2 regions of the Undibacterium sp. TJN25 genome follow, and region 2 is predicted to be linked to the other one. Evidence: predicted binding sites of a transcription regulator. Region 2 holds the regulator's gene; the other holds the start of a gene.
The links. The regulator LexA, encoded in region 2, represses DNA repair genes until DNA is damaged. The targets are predictions, from matches to a motif close to ACTGTATNNNNATACAGT.
Positions count from the first base shown of each region.

Region 1: the regulator LexA is predicted to act here: its motif matches at 4,027-4,044, upstream of recA (recombinase RecA).

Region 1 covers NZ_JBMPPM010000004.1:206,990-215,100, forward strand. Annotated here, with positions in the region: gene sucD (succinate--CoA ligase subunit alpha) at 1-202, opposite strand, end outside; gene sucC (ADP-forming succinate--CoA ligase subunit beta) at 218-1,402, opposite strand; gene ACO0LO_RS11095 (DUF2889 domain-containing protein) at 1,467-2,039, opposite strand; gene recX (recombination regulator RecX) at 2,271-2,729, opposite strand; gene recA (recombinase RecA) at 2,877-3,911, opposite strand; gene ACO0LO_RS11110 (glutathione binding-like protein) at 4,164-4,868, opposite strand; gene ACO0LO_RS11115 (DUF4148 domain-containing protein) at 5,089-5,418, opposite strand; gene ACO0LO_RS11120 (nitroreductase) at 5,788-6,495, opposite strand; gene ACO0LO_RS11125 (HD domain-containing protein) at 6,560-7,204, opposite strand; gene ACO0LO_RS11130 (DUF4863 family protein) at 7,262-7,816, opposite strand; gene ACO0LO_RS11135 (nitroreductase) at 7,848-8,111, opposite strand, start outside.
Region 2 covers NZ_JBMPPM010000002.1:471,832-479,942, forward strand. Annotated here, with positions in the region: gene tig (trigger factor) at 1-290, shown strand, start outside; gene clpP (ATP-dependent Clp endopeptidase proteolytic subunit ClpP) at 307-933, shown strand; gene clpX (ATP-dependent Clp protease ATP-binding subunit ClpX) at 1,210-2,481, shown strand; gene lon (endopeptidase La) at 2,692-5,103, shown strand; gene lexA (transcriptional repressor LexA) at 5,304-5,963, opposite strand; gene rpsF (30S ribosomal protein S6) at 6,297-6,665, shown strand; gene priB (primosomal replication protein N) at 6,707-7,000, shown strand; gene rpsR (30S ribosomal protein S18) at 7,014-7,298, shown strand; gene rplI (50S ribosomal protein L9) at 7,327-7,779, shown strand; gene ACO0LO_RS05905 (replicative DNA helicase) at 8,025-8,111, shown strand, end outside.

The DNA.
Region 1 (8,111 bases), on a different contig from region 2:
CCGTTGCGGCCTTGGCTTCACTGACGTTGGCGAAAATAGGAATGCCTTCGAAGTCTTCACCGGCTTTTTTCGGGTTTACGCCGGCGACGAAGCAATTCTTGCCGTTGGCGTAGTCACGGCACATGCGTGTGTGAAACTGGCCGGTCTTGCCGGTAATACCTTGGGTAATGACTTTTGTGTCTTTATTGATCAGGATAGACATATCTTTTCCTTGCGATTATTTAGCTTGGGCTGCAGCGGCAACAACTTTCTGCGCTGCTTCTTCCATGGTGTCTGCAGCGATGATAGGCAGACCGGAGTCAGCCAGCATCTGTTTGCCGATCTCTTCATTGGTGCCCTTCATGCGGACCACCAGCGGCACTTGCAGCGACACGGCCTTGGATGCGGTGATCACGCCTTCGGCGATGACGTCGCAACGCATGATGCCGCCGAAAATGTTGACCAGGATGGCTTTCAGGCCTGGGTTTTTCAACATGATCTTGAAGGCTTCAGTCACTTTTTCAGCAGTTGCACCGCCGCCTACGTCCAGGAAGTTGGCAGGTTCGCCGCCAAACAGCTTGATCGTATCCATCGTCGCCATCGCCAGGCCGGCACCATTCACCAGGCAGCCAATATTGCCGTCCAGGGAGATATAAGCCAGGTCGAATTTGGATGCTTCGATTTCTGCTGGATCTTCTTCATCCAGGTCGCGGTAGGCAACGATTTCCGGTTGACGGAACAGCGCGTTGGCATCGAAGTTGAATTTTGCATCCAGCGCGATGACTTTGCCGGAGCCGGTCAAAATCAAAGGATTGATCTCTGCCAGCGAGCAGTCGGTTTCCATGAAGGCTTTGTACAAGCCTTTCAACTGGGTGCGTGCATCGACGATGGAGGCTTCAGGTACGCCAATTTTACGAGCGATGTCGTCGGCTTCGCCGTCTTGCAGGCCAGCAGTCGGGTCGATCGCAATCTGGTGGATCAGCTCAGGGTGCTTCTCAGCCACTTCCTCAATGTCCATGCCGCCTTCGCTGGAGGCCATCAGGACCACGCGCTGGCTTACACGGTCGGTCACCATACTGACGTACAGTTCTTTTTTGATGTCCGCGCCTTCTTCGATCAGCAGGCGGCGTACTTTCTGGCCTTCAGGGCTAGTCTGATGGGTTACCAGCTGCATGCCAAGAATCGCATTGGCGTATTCACGGACTTGTTCCAGGGACTTTGCCACTTTAACGCCGCCGCCTTTACCGCGACCGCCCGCATGGATCTGGGCTTTGACAACCCATACCGGGCCGCCTAGCGTCTCTGCTGCTTTGACCGCTTCATCAACGGACAGACATGGAATACCGCGCGGTACTGTCACTCCGAATTTGCGGAGGATTTCTTTACCCTGATACTCATGGATTTTCATACGAGTTCCCTTCAGACACTGAGGTAGTAATAATAAAAATTAATCGTAAAAATAAAACAAACGTAGTTAGACTAATTAACTAATTTGCGGAGGACGGTTTAATCGCCCACCGCGGGTAATATTGCGCAACCGCCGGCCCATCCAGGCGCAGCGCATGGCAACGGTCAAGCTGAAACGGCTGCTTGGCTTGCTCTGAACTGCTCGCCCCGTCGCGCGTATCAATAATTTCGCCGGCAAAAGCCTGCACTGCAGCCGTCGGCAATACTTGCGCCATTTCCGACAAATGCGTGCAGCCCTGAATACCAGACATCCTTTCCTTAACACCCTGACGGAACTGTTTCATCAAGTTCAAACCAATCAGCTTTTTATAATCCGGACCTATCGTGTCGCAAAAACCAGGATAGGGAACGGCGTCCGACACAGCCTCGGCATCGACAACATTGAAGCTGGTATCGATGGTGATGCGCAGGGTAAGGTCGTGCAAGGCTGAGCCGGTGGGAAGAATCCCCGAAGCGAGTTTGATATCGCGGGTTTTCGTATCGGTGATGTGAGCGTCAAGATCCCACAAGCCGTCGTCACGGGCAAACGCCTCGATAGTGATTGCGCGCGTATGCTTTAACGCACGACGGGATGTGGATGGTGATAAGGGCATGATGCCTGCAGGCGGCTATTAATATAAAAGAGCCACAATTGCGTGTCGTTACCGCAGTTTCTACGATAACAGCCGCTCTTGCGGCGCTGCAAAAAACCATAGGAGTTTAGCACAGCTAGCCTGCCAACTCACCTGCGATGTCAGTTTTCCGCGTTTTGCGCCGCAGAAAACGATGTGTAGCGATTAAGTTTTGATAGAAAATTTGCCGGGATTTCAAGACTCCGCTACAAATCAATCCTCTTCATCCTCACGCGGAGCGCGCATGGCTGCCTGTATTGCCCGGCTGGAAAACCCCCGCTGCTGTAAAAATCTTGCCTGTTTTGCACGCTCGACGTGTTCGGTAGGTGCTACCGGATATTTTCTGTGCAGCGTGTCGACGGCCCGCTCCGCCTCCGATTCAACCAACTCCACCTTGACCCGGCTGATTTCCTCTCCGGGCAAGCCATGACTTTGCAGTTCCGCGATAATACGATTATTGCCGAATCGGGCCGAACGCCGGTTGACCAGCGAATCGGAAAAACGCTCCGCGGACAAATATTTGGCAGCCTCCAGCATGTCCAGCAAAGCCGGAATATCGTCCTTCTCTTCTGCGTAGCGAGACAGCTTGCGCTCCAGCTCCATACGGCTGTGCTCCCGCATAGACAGATATCGCAAGGCTCTCGCCTTCAGGCTGATCTGCAGTTTGGCCATATTCCCGGATCAATCACCTAGATTAACGATAAATAAAATCAAATTTACGGCCCCAAAAACCAAAACCGGCCATATCGCTCAGATATGGCCGGCACGGTAATGTAGCATCAGGCAGGCAAATCGCTTGCGGCCTAAGCCAAACAGGATTTAAGCGCTTACTTTTTCCGGTAACAAAGGCACGCCCAGGCCGTCGCGAACCTTGTTTTCGATTTCATAAGCCAACTCAGGGTGCTCTTTCAGGAAGTTACGTGCATTGTCCTTGCCCTGGCCGATTTTTTCACCGTTATAGCTATACCACGCACCCGCTTTTTCAACGATCTTGGCATCGGCGCCCAAGTCCAGAATTTCACCTTCACGGGAAGTGCCTTCTCCATACAGAATATCAAAATGCGCTTCCTTGAATGGAGGTGCTACCTTGTTCTTGACGACCTTGACCTTGGTTTCATTGCCGATCACTTCATCGCCGGCCTTGATGGAGCCGGTGCGGCGAATATCCAGCCGCACAGACGCGTAGAATTTCAATGCATTGCCGCCAGTCGTTGTTTCCGGGCTGCCGAACATCACGCCGATCTTCATCCGGATCTGGTTAATGAAGATCACCAATGTGTTGGTACGCTTGATGCTGCCGGTCAGCTTGCGCAAAGCCTGGGACATCAGGCGTGCCTGCAAGCCTGGCAAAGAATCGCCCATATCGCCTTCAATCTCGGCGCGCGGCGTCAATGCCGCCACAGAGTCGATAACCACCAGGTCAACACTGCCCGAACGCACCAGCGCATCCGTAATTTCCAGCGCTTGCTCACCAGTGTCAGGCTGGGAAATCAGCAAGTCGGACAAGTTCACACCCAGCTTCTGCGCATACCCCACGTCCAGCGCATGTTCGGCATCGATAAATGCGCAGGTGCCGCCCAGTTTTTGCATTTCTGCAATCACCTGCAGCGTCAGCGTCGTTTTACCGGAAGATTCAGGACCGTAAATTTCCACAACCCGACCACGCGGCAAACCGCCCACACCTAGAGCAATATCCAGTCCTAAAGAACCAGTAGACACAACCTGCACTTCCTCCACAACCGCGCCGTCGGCCATGCGCATGACCGAGCCCTTGCCAAACTGCTTTTCAATTTGCGCCAGCGCAGCAGCTAAAGCCTTGCCTTTTTCAGAGTTATCCGGTTTTCTGTCGTCCATAAATTCTTTCAGGTGTGGTGCACGGCGTATCGAGGAAACTTGTCGACCATGCAATTTAAAATAAATCGATCAAATAAGCGAATCTGCTTCGCCCTAATTTTTTGCATCTGGCGACACTGTATAAAAAAACAGTGCTTTATGCAAGCACCAAATGAAAAAAATTGGCATTTTCTGTTTCATGCAGATTTTTTACAGGTTGCACCGCTCCCGGGCCTACTTTTCCACCCCCGCAGTCAGCCTGAAAACAGGTAATTACCCGCGCTTAGGTACATCTATCCCTGTGATGACAGCCGGCCGCGCCATGAATGCCTGATACACCCGCATTACGTTAGGGAAATTCTCCATGCCAACCAATTCACTGGCTTCGTAGAAGCCGACCAGTGTACGCACCCATGGGAAAACCGCAATATCGGCGATGGTGTACTGCTCACCCATGATCCAGTCGCGTCCATTAAGGCGCTGCTCCAGCACATTCAGCAGGCGCTTCGCTTCGCCGATGTAACGGTCCCGCGGGCGTTTGTCCTCATACTCCTTGCCCGCAAATTTATGGAAAAACCCCACTTGGCCGAACATGGGGCCGATACCGCCCATCTGGAACATCAGCCACTGTATCGTTTCATAGCGGCCAGCGGCATCTTGCGGTATCAGCTGGCCGGTTTTCTCGGCCAGGTACAGCAGTATGGCGCCGGACTCAAACAGCGCCAGCGGCTTGCCGCCTAGACCGTTGGGATCCAGGATAGCGGGGATTTTATTGTTCGGGTTCAGCGACAGGAATTCCGCGGACATCTGGTCGTTCTTGTCGAAACTGACCAGATGCGGCTCGTATGCCAGGCCAATTTCCTCCAGCATCACGGATACCTTAATCCCGTTGGGCGTGGGTAATGAATACAGTTGAAGCCGCTCAGGATGTTGCGCGGGCCATTTCCCGGTGACAGGGAATACGGAGATATCGTTCATGGTCTTCCTTCCAGGCTATTAAAAGAGTAGCTGGATTATCCCCGAATCACAGCATGCGTGCTGGCAGTGCCCCGGATGCAATGGTTTCTCGGCCACCGTCGTAGCCATGGCAAAAAAATAAACAATAAAAAATGCTCCGGACCACGAGGCCAGGAGCATGCTGGATGAGACTGAACCGACACTTAACGCTGCGGGCATGTCCCGCAGCTGGTTTCTGCCATTAGCCGCCGAAGCTGTATTCAGTATTGTGGCTGCCATTTTTGGCGGCTTTGATTGCCTCCGCCTTGACATCGTCACGGCTAACGGTGCTGCTTGTTTTGCCGACAGTCGAGACATACTCTTCACCACCTATCAATTGGCCTTCCGCACGGGCTTGGACCAGTTCCGCACGCACTTCCGCTTTGGTTTTGCTGCTGGCAGCGGTTTTGCTGAAAGTATTGGGAATCGGGAAGCTGGCATATTCTTCACCGCCGACTTGATAACCAGAGGCAAATGCTGTTGCGCCTGTCAGTGCCAAAACAGCTGCTGCGATAACTTGGGTTGCTTTCATGATCGTTCTCCAAAATAGTTAAATAAGATAAGTAGCTCATTACGTCGTCTATTCATTCCGACAGGCCGGCAGATTGTGTCAATCCATCCGGCCTCGTTGAGTCGTGCACTTATCCGCTTAATTTTGCTGGCTGGCGTGTCGTGCTCATCGATGACTGCAGTGTAGTCATGACGCCCTTTTCGATAAAGATAGCAAATGAGAATAGATCGTTCCCATATCCGCAACAATCGAAGATCGCGAATACCTTGAGCCTCTAGGCATGTCCGACGACATAGAGGATGACGCTCAGGGCATTGGCATCTTTCAGGAAAGCAGGACAGGTGACATTATTCTGTGCAACAGCTTTTCACGAAACTCGCTCCGTGAAACTTAAAAGCCGTGCAGCGAGGCGAATTGTTCGAGGGAAGCTTTCGGCATGCGCGGGCGCCGTTTCGCCCAATCCGGATCACCAAAACCCATGGACATGCCGCAGACCACCAGCTCCTCCGGAGCCAGGGGCAGGTTGTCACGGATAACAGCATGGTAGCGAGAAAAAAATTCCTGCGTGCAGGTGTCCAGCCCTCGCGCTTTTGCCGACAGCATAATGTTCTGAATGAACATACCCAGATCAAGCCAGCTGCCTTTTTCAAGGCGCCGATCGATCGTAAAGATCAGGCCCACTGGCGCATCGAAGAAGCGGCAGTTTCGCACAGTCTGTGCCGCGCGTGCGGTGGCATCGTCGTGTGAGATGCCCAGCGAGCCATAAAAGACCGAACCGAATTCCTGCCGGCGTGAAACGAACGGCTCCGGCAAGGGATTCGGAAAGTAGTGATATTCGGATGAATGATCGCCGGGCGCAGTTTCGTGCGCGGCAGTGATGGCGTCTGCCAATCCTGTTTTCGCCGTTCCTGCCACGGCATAGACGCGCCAAGGCTGTACATTCGCACCTGTGCCCGCATAACGCGCAGCAGCAAGAATGCCGGTGACGGTCTCAAGATCGACTTCGCGATTCAAATAGAAACGATTGGCAAATCGGCTCATCATGATTTGCTCGACTTCAGGTAATTCTTTCGATAACGTGGTTTTATCACCAGCCATATTTTATAGTCCGATCATTTGATGTGGGGGTTCAGATATTTTAAATTGCAGCATTAGACAGAATTCATCGCTCCCAATGGGAGCTCAGGATGATGCTGCAGAGATTCACCCGCTGGAAGTTCTGATCCTTGTAGGCAAGGAAATCATCGTTGAAAGTGCCAAAGGTACTCTGAGGCCGATGTTCCATCCCGTGATAAAACGCATCAATCATTTTGTGGGCAAAGTCGGGCCCGCGAGGATATTCGGTGACTACCGCTGCGCGCTGTTCGTCCGTGAACTGCTCAAAGCCGCGTCCAGCCACATCCATTCCCGCACCGGCCTGCAGCAGGGCGATCTCCGAATGCATATGCTCCGGTATGCCAGGCGTCGTATGGAGAGCGACGGCGTTCCACACTTTTTCTATGTCTCCCTCGGAGATCTTATGGCTACGCAGGAAGTCACGCGCGGCATTCGCGCCATCCACTTCGAAGCGAAGCTGGCTTTCCCGGTAAACCGAAGTCAGGCCGAGATCGTGGAACATCGCCGCAACATAAAGTAACTCCGGATCAAAACTCAAGCCCTTTCGTTTTCCAAGCAGCGCGCCCCAATAATAGACACGGGTAGAATGGGCAAACAGCAGTTCGCTTTCGGTGTCGCGTATCAGTTGCGTCACCTCGCGTGCCACCTTGCTGTCAGGAATTTTTACGTTGAAAATGTCGTTCGTTGCCATGGTTTTCTCCTCTATGATCTTGCTTACTTCTCTGTGTAATCAGCAGGCCTGCGCTCGCTAATATTCAGCGGGAGGCTGGATGTCGTAAGAGATACGGCCTGCCGGCAGGAAAAAGAGCGCAATCAGTGCCCCACCCTTCACTTCCGGATAATGGTGGCTGCCCGGCGCAGGCGCTGTCCACCCGGCTTCGCACCAGCCGCTGGGGCCGGCAAGCATGGCTCCCTTCGTAATGGGAATAACCATGTTCAATTCCCCATAAGGGTGGGCATGGTAGTCGCCGCGGAATGTTTTCGCTATGCCTGAAAAAGATTCACCAGGTTCGCGGCTGTCCATATAGACCGCTGTAACGCTGAAATAAAACGTTTCTGCAGCTGGTTCGCAAATTCTGCTGCGCCGGTAGCGTTGACCATTGATTTCGATGTTCGCAGCCCACCCCTCTTCAACACCAGCCTTGATCAAGACGGCAAGCTCGTCATACAGACTGCTGCCCGGTCCATAGGTCTTGTTCAGCCACTGCTCGACATCGATGCCGGCCGTCATGTCCTTGACCTCGGCGAGAAAACCTATGCTGCGTTTTATAAGTTCATCACGTTTGTTCACTGCATTCTCCATAACATATCTATTAATCGCCCTCATTACGGCCCTAATCCCCGTCGAACCCGAAAAAGGATGTGAAAGATCCAAGTTCTTCGCGTGGAAGCCTGAGCGAATTTACCGGCGCAGCGGGGTCGCCATAGCCCATTGACATACCGCACACGACGACTTCGTGCAGGGGAATATGCAAGTGCCTGCGGATGATGGAGTGATACTTTGCAAAGGAAATTTGGGGACAGGTATCCAGGCCGCGCGCCTTTGCGGCGATCATCACGCTCTGCAAAAATATTCCATAATCAAGCCAGCTGCCGCG
Region 2 (8,111 bases):
CGCAAGCTGAACGCCGTGTACGCCTGGGTCTGATCCTGGCTGAGCTGGTCAAGGCCAATAACCTGCAAGCAACTGCAGAACAGATCAAGGCCCAGGTAGAAGATTTCGCCCAGAGCTACGAAGATCCGCAACAGGTAGTTAAATACTACTATAGCGATCGTAGCCGTCTGGCTGAAGTCGAAGCCCTTGTATTAGAAGAAAACGTCGTTACTTATGTGCTGGGTAAATCGAAGGTGACAGAAAAAGTTCTGCCTTTCGACGAATTAATGGGTAACAACGCGCAAGCTTAACAATTAAGGAAATCACATGTCAGGCATCATCCACAATTCTGCATTAGAAACCAACATGCTAGGCATGGTGCCAATGGTTATTGAGCAAAGCGGCCGTGGTGAGCGTGCATACGACATCTACTCCCGCCTGCTGAAAGAGCGTGTGATTTTTCTGGTTGGCCCGGTCAATGACCAGGCTGCCAACCTGATCGTGGCGCAATTGCTGTTCCTGGAAAGTGAAAATCCTGACAAGGATATTTCGCTGTACATCAACTCTCCCGGCGGTTCGGTTTCTGCCGGGATGGCAATTTACGACACCATGCAGTTCATCAAGCCTGATGTTTCGACGCTGTGTACCGGTCTGGCTGCATCGATGGGAGCTTTCCTGTTGGCTGCCGGCGCCAAAGGCAAACGCTTCTCCTTGCCTAATTCACGCATCATGATCCATCAGCCGCTGGGTGGGGCGCAAGGTCAGGCTTCGGATATCGAAATCCAGGCTCGTGAAATTCTGTATCTGCGTGAACGCCTGAATGCCATGCTGGCTGAAAAAACCGGCAGGAGCATCGAGCAGATCGCCAAGGATACCGATAGGGACAATTTCATGTCCGCAGATGCGGCCGCTGAATATGGCCTGATCGACAAGGTGCTGACACATCGCGCCTGATCCTTGTATCGGGATTACACCCGATCGTTGAAATAATAAAAAACGCCCGCACTTTAAAGGTCCGGGCGTTTTATTTATTGTGCTCTATAATCTGGCTTGTGAATATGCACTAAATCAATTCAAGGCTGCTGAAAAATTGCTCTGGCATGACGGCCAGGCCGGCCGGGCCAATTTTTCAAAGCCTTGTCTCTATTGTTGGCGGACAAAAATAAGTTCGATGACGGATTGTGAATTTGCAGGTAATATCAAACCCATTTCTGTTTAATTATTCGTACCATGCCCGATAAAAAATCCTCCACTGGCGAAAAGCTGCTCTATTGCTCCTTCTGTGGCAAGAGTCAACATGAGGTAAAAAAACTGATTGCAGGTCCGTCGGTTTTCATCTGTGACGAATGCATCGATTTGTGCAATGACATTATCCGTGACGAAGTGGCAAGCCTGGATTCCATTTCCAGCCCGCGCACGGAGTTGCCGACTCCTCTGGAAATTACCGAACTGCTGGATCAGTATGTGATCGGCCAGCCAACGGCCAAGCGCATCCTGGCGGTAGCGGTATACAACCACTACAAACGCCTGAAGCACCTCGGTAAAAAAGACGACGTAGAACTGGCCAAGAGCAATATCTTGCTGGTAGGTCCTACAGGTTCCGGTAAGACTTTGCTGGCGCAAACACTGGCCCGCATGCTGAATGTGCCTTTTGTTATTGCCGATGCAACAACATTGACCGAAGCCGGCTATGTGGGCGAGGACGTTGAAAACATCATTCAGAAATTGTTGCAAAATTGCAATTATGAAGTGGAGCGTGCACAAAAAGGCATTGTCTATATTGATGAAATCGACAAGATTTCCCGTAAATCGGACAATCCGTCGATCACCCGCGACGTTTCCGGCGAAGGCGTGCAGCAGGCCTTGCTGAAGCTGATCGAAGGTACGATGGCTTCCGTGCCGCCACAGGGTGGACGCAAGCATCCGAACCAGGATTTCATCCAGATCGACACGACCAATATCATGTTTATCTGCGGCGGCGCGTTTGATGGCCTTGCCAAGATCATTTCAGACCGCTCGGAGCGCAGCAGCATCGGCTTTTCGGCCAGCGTGAAGAGTTCGACAGAAAAGAGCGCCAGCGAGATCATGCAGGATGCAGAGCCGCAAGATCTGATCAAGTTCGGCCTGATCCCTGAACTGGTAGGCCGTTTGCCTGTTATCGCCACGCTCAATGAGCTGGACGAGGCTGCGCTGATCCAGATCCTGATCGAGCCGAAAAATGCATTGCTCAAGCAATATTCCAAATTGCTGGAAATGGAAGGCTCGGAACTGGAAATCCGTCCGGCCGCACTGCACGCGATTGCCAAAAAAGCGATAGCGCGCAAAACCGGCGCCCGCGGCCTGCGTTCCATCCTGGAGCATGCGCTGCTGGACATCATGTTTGAACTGCCAAGCCAGCAGAATGTCGCCAAAGTGGTCATCGATGAAAACATGATCACCAATGGCGCCAAGCCCTTGCTTATCTACCATGAACAACCGAAGGTTTCGGGTGGGAAATCCTGATTTTCAATAAACTGAGGGGGATGGCAAGCTTGTCCCCCCTGTTTGCTGGAATCGCAGTACAATTTAAGCACATAAAAATTTTCTAGCTTCAATCGAAAAGCTACCGGAGAAGCCTCTGTGTGGCTTTTTTTTATTGTTTTTTAGCATGACGGGCTTGAGTTTCCGCCTAGTGCGCCAATCTACGAATAGAAATTTTGAATAAGGTGCGCCATGACAACTACTACAATCACTGAACAAACCGAATTGCCCTTGTTGCCGTTACGCGATGTTGTCGTATTCCCGCACATGGTCATCCCGCTCTTCGTTGGCCGTCCCAAGTCTATCAAGGCGCTGGAAGCTGCGATGGACCAGGGTAAGAGTATCATGCTGGCAGCGCAAAAAGCCGCAGCCAAGGATGAGCCTTCTGCCGACGATATCTACGAAATCGGCTGTATCGCCAACATTTTGCAAATGTTGAAATTGCCTGACGGCACCGTCAAGGTGCTGGTAGAAGGCGCTCAGCGTGCACGCATCCACAAGATCACCGAAACCGAATCCCATTTCATCGCGGACCTGACACCGGTTGCGCTGGAAGAGGGCGACGATTCCGAGGTTGAGGCCATGCGCCGCGCGATCGTCCAGCAGTTTGACCAGTACGTCAAACTGAACAAAAAAATCCCGCCTGAAATTTTGGCTTCCCTGGCTGGAATCGACGACGCCGGCCGCCTAGCCGACACCATCGCGGCGCATCTGCCGCTGAAACTGGAGCAGAAGCAGGTCATCCTGGAGATTTTCAGTGTCGCCAAGCGCCTGGAGCATCTGCTCGGCCAGTTGGAAGGTGAGCTTGATATCCTGCAAGTGGAAAAACGCATCCGTGGCCGCGTCAAGCGCCAGATGGAAAAGTCCCAGCGCGAGTACTACCTGAACGAGCAGGTCAAGGCTATCCAGAAAGAACTTGGTGAAGGCGAAGAAGGTGCCGACATTGACGAGCTGGAGAAGAAAATTATCGCTGCCAAGATGCCTAAAGAGGCGCGCGACAAGGCTCAGAATGAACTGAAGAAACTGAAGATGATGTCGCCGATGTCTGCGGAAGCAACCGTCGTGCGCAATTACATCGACACCATCGTCAATTTGCCGTGGAAGAAAAAATCCAAGGTCAATAATGACCTGACCAATGCCGAGAAGGTGTTGGAAGATGACCACTATGGTCTGGATAAGGTTAAAGAACGCATCCTGGAATATCTTGCCGTGCAACAGCGCGTGGACAAGCTGAAGGCGCCTATCCTGTGTCTGGTAGGTCCTCCCGGCGTCGGCAAGACATCGCTGGGCCAGTCCATTGCCCGCGCCACGAACCGCAAGTTCGTACGCATGGCATTGGGTGGCGTTCGCGACGAGGCCGAGATTCGTGGTCACCGCCGCACCTATATCGGTTCCATGCCCGGCAAGATTTTGCAAAGCCTGTCCAAGGTAGGCGTGCGTAATCCTTTGTTCCTGCTGGATGAAGTAGACAAGATGGGCGCCGATTTCCGTGGCGATCCTTCGTCCGCTTTGCTGGAGGTGCTGGATCCTGAGCAGAACCACACTTTCTCAGACCACTATATCGAGGTGGATTTCGATCTGTCCGATGTGATGTTCGTGGCGACGTCCAACTCATACAACATCCCGCCGGCTTTGCTGGACAGGATGGAAGTAATACGTTTGTCGGGTTACACCGAAGATGAAAAAACCAGCATTGCGCAACGTTATCTGCTGCCGAAGCAAATCAAGAACAATGGTTTGAAGGAAGAAGAGATCAGCGTTTCGGAAGGTGCATTGCGCGACATCATCCGTTACTACACGCGGGAAGCCGGTGTGCGTTCGCTGGAGCGTGAAATCTCCAAGATCTGCCGCAAAGTCGTCAAGATGCTGCTGCTGAAGAAAAGCGATAAGAAAGCGATCATCAGTTCCAAAAACCTGGATAAATTCCTGGGCGTGCGCCGTTATGATTTCGGCGTGGCAGTCAAGGACAACCAGGTTGGCCAGGTAGTTGGTCTGGCGTGGACTGAAGTTGGCGGCGATCTGCTGACGATCGAGGCTGTGTCGATGCCGGGTAAAGGCGGCGTCATACGCACCGGTACCCTGGGCGACGTCATGAAGGAGTCGATCGAAGCGGCCCGCACCGTTGTCCGCAGCCGCGCCAAGCGTCTGGGCATCAAGGCTGAGGTGTTTGAGAAGAGCGATATCCATATCCACGTGCCGGAAGGCGCGACGCCGAAAGACGGTCCATCGGCAGGTATTGCGATGACAACGGCGCTGGTATCGGTGTTCACGGGCATCCCTGTGCGCGCAGACGTGGCAATGACGGGTGAGATCACCTTGCGCGGCGAAGTCCTGCCTATCGGCGGCCTGAAAGAGAAGCTGCTGGCAGCTCATCGCGGCGGCATCAAGACCGTGCTGATTCCGGAAGAAAATGCCAAGGATCTGGCCGAGATTCCGGACAACGTCAAAAACAAACTGGAAATCATCCCGGTGCGCTGGATAGACAAGGTCCTGGAAATTGCGCTGGAGCGTCAGCCGGTAGAGCTGGTGGAAGAGGAGGTGCCGGTCGCAGCGGCTGCTGCCAAGACCGACGGCCAGGTAGATACCGGTGTTGTAAAGCACTAAGAACTTCGTCTCATGCAAAAACGCCCCGAATAAAAATCGGGGCGTTTTTTTTATTGGAGGCTAGTCGGCATGTGCGATTGACCTTCTTGGCTTTGCTGTCTGGATGGGCCAGAGCTTAAATTAGTGATGTTTGTTCACCGTTTTTATGAAGTTCTCCCGGATTGCGCTGCGCTCTTTCCGGGCTACCTATGGCGGCGGATTTAGGTCCACGCCCTCACCAGGCCAACGGCAAGGCCTTCCAGTGAAAAATCCTCGTCCTGCTCGCCGACCTTGATGTTCGGATAATCCGGATTTTCCGCCAGCAGTTCAATAATGGAGCCGGTACGCTTGTAGCGTTTGACGGTAACATCTTCACCCAGGCGGGCGACCACGATCTGGCCGTTCTTGGCCTGGTCGGATTTTTTTACCGCCAGCAAATCGCCATCCAGGATGCCGGCGTCGCGCATCGACATGCCTCGCACCTTCAGCAGGTAATCCGGCGTTGCGGAAAACATCGCCGGGTCTACCGCGTAGGTTTTGTCCACGTGTTCTTCCGCCAGTATCGGCGAGCCGGCGGCAACGCGGCCTATCAGCGGCAGGCTCAGCTGCATCAGCGCGGGGTGGGGCAGTGCCAATTGCATCCCTGACGTGCGGCTGCTGTCGTGCGCCGATTCGCGCAGGCGTATGCCGCGCGATGTACCTGGGGCTATGTCTATTGCCCCCTTGCGCGCCAGCGCCTGCAGATGCTCTTCCGCTGCATTGGTGGAGCGAAAGCCCAGCTCATTGGCGATCTCGGCACGGGTGGGTGGGAAGCCGGTGTTCTGGATGGCGTCCTTGATCAGCGTCAATATCTGTTCCTGGCGTGCAGTAAGTTTTAGCATGTGGTTTCTCTGATGTAGGGCTGACTGGGCTGGTGTACATAAATACAGGCTGCTTATATGCTCAGCCTGTATTTTTGTACAGTATAGCGCAAAATATAGTTATAAACGCAAGCCTTGGCTGTGAAAATTCTGAAAAAAGCACAGAAACTACGAAAAAGACGGCCGGGCCGATGAACTGAAATGGCCGCTGCCGCGATCCGCCCGGAGGTAAAGGGAACAAGTGGCTGAAACTATTGAACAATTTGGCAAAACCGGGTATAGTCGTGGGCTTTCCTCTTCCCGCACTCGTCTTGACGCCGAGGCGGGCTATTTTATTGTCCACAAGGAGAATATATGCGTCATTATGAAATCGTATTTATCGTACACCCGGATCAAAGCGAGCAAGTGCCTGCAATGATCGAACGCTACAAAGCCAGCGTTACAGCCCGCAACGGTCAAGTTCACCGTGTGGAAGACTGGGGCCGCCGTCAACTCGCCTACATGATCCAGAAGCTGGCGAAAGCTCACTATGTTTGCATGAACATCGAGTGCGACGCTGAGACTTTGCTTGAGTTGGAAACAGCATTCAAATTCAATGATGCCGTTCTGCGCCACCTCACAGTAAAAATGAAAAAAGCTGAAACAGCTCCTTCGCCAATGATGAAAGCAGTACAGAAGGAAGATGCTGCCAAGACTTCACGCGTTGAAGCGCCTGCAGCTTAATTCATTCGTATTTGACCTGTTAGAGGACGCAACAGAAATCAGTGAACCAGCTTAGAGTCGTTGCCAGTATTGCGGAAAAAGGTGTGTTGCGTTATACGCCGGCCGGAATTCCGATAGCTTCAGCAATATTGATGCATAGCTCGCAGCAGATGGAGGCCAACACCAGCCGCCTGGTCGAATTTGAAATATCCGCAATAGCTGCGGGTGAAATCTCAAAACGATTCATGGACATAGAGTTGGGCGTCGTCATGGCATTCACGGGTTTTTTGTCGCGCAAGAACCGCAATAGCAAAAGCCTCGTATTTCACATCGTTGAATTCGAAGCTACCACCTGATTAGGAGCCAAAAATGGCATTCGGTAAAAAATTTGATAAAAGCAAGCTGAAACAAAAGCGTCAGCAACAAAATCCACTGTTCAAGCGTAAAAAATTCTGCCGCTTCACCGCTGCACACGTAGAACAAGTTGATTACAAAGACATCGACACACTGAAAGACTTCGTGCAAGAAAACGGCAAAATCATGCCAGCACGTCTGACAGGTACTAAAGCCCTGTATCAACGTCAAGTTGACACAGCAATCAAGCGCGCACGCTACCTCGCGTTGCTGCCATACACTGATCTGCACACAGCGTAATTGACGGCTGAACGTTTAGGAGAAAAATATGCAAGTTATTCTGATTGATAAAGTCGTTAATCTCGGCAACCTGGGTGATGTAGTTCGTGTAAAAGACGGCTACGCTCGCAACTTCCTGATCCCGCAACGCATGGCTCGCCGTGCGACTGCTGCAGCGATTGCTGAATTCGAAGCAAAACGCGCAGACCTGGAAAAAGCAGCCGCCGAAAAATTGGCAGCCGCTGAAAAACAAGGCGAAAAACTGAGCGGTCTGACCGTTCAGATTTCTCAAAAATCCGGTGTTGACGGCCGTTTGTTCGGTTCCGTGACTAACCACGATATCGCTGAGGCCCTGACCAAACAAGGTTTCGCAGTTGAAAAATCACAGATCCGTATGCCTATGGGTCCACTGAAAACTACTGGCGATCATCCTGTTTCTGTTGCTCTGCATACAGACGTAGTGGTTGAAGTGACTGTTTCCGTAGTAGGCGAGCACGCTTAATACGTAGCGTCATTGCTGAAAAAAAGCCGGGTTCGCCCGGCTTTTTTTGTGTGCGTCTGTGTCATTTTTATACTTGATATGGCCGGTGCATTGAGTTGGCAGCTTGCCTGGTTGCTAATTTATTTTTAAAATAATTTGGATGATTATCCGGATGCCCGGGGCGTTGTGCTTTATTCGATACAAAGGGGCATTTTGCCTCTGCGTCGAGTTCTTTTCAAATTGAATTAGCAGGTATAATGCGCGCCATGAAAGCTCCTTCCGATCCGCAACTCGATTCCATCCGCGTACCCCCGCATTCCATAGAAGCAGAGCAGTCAGTGCTTGGCGGTTTG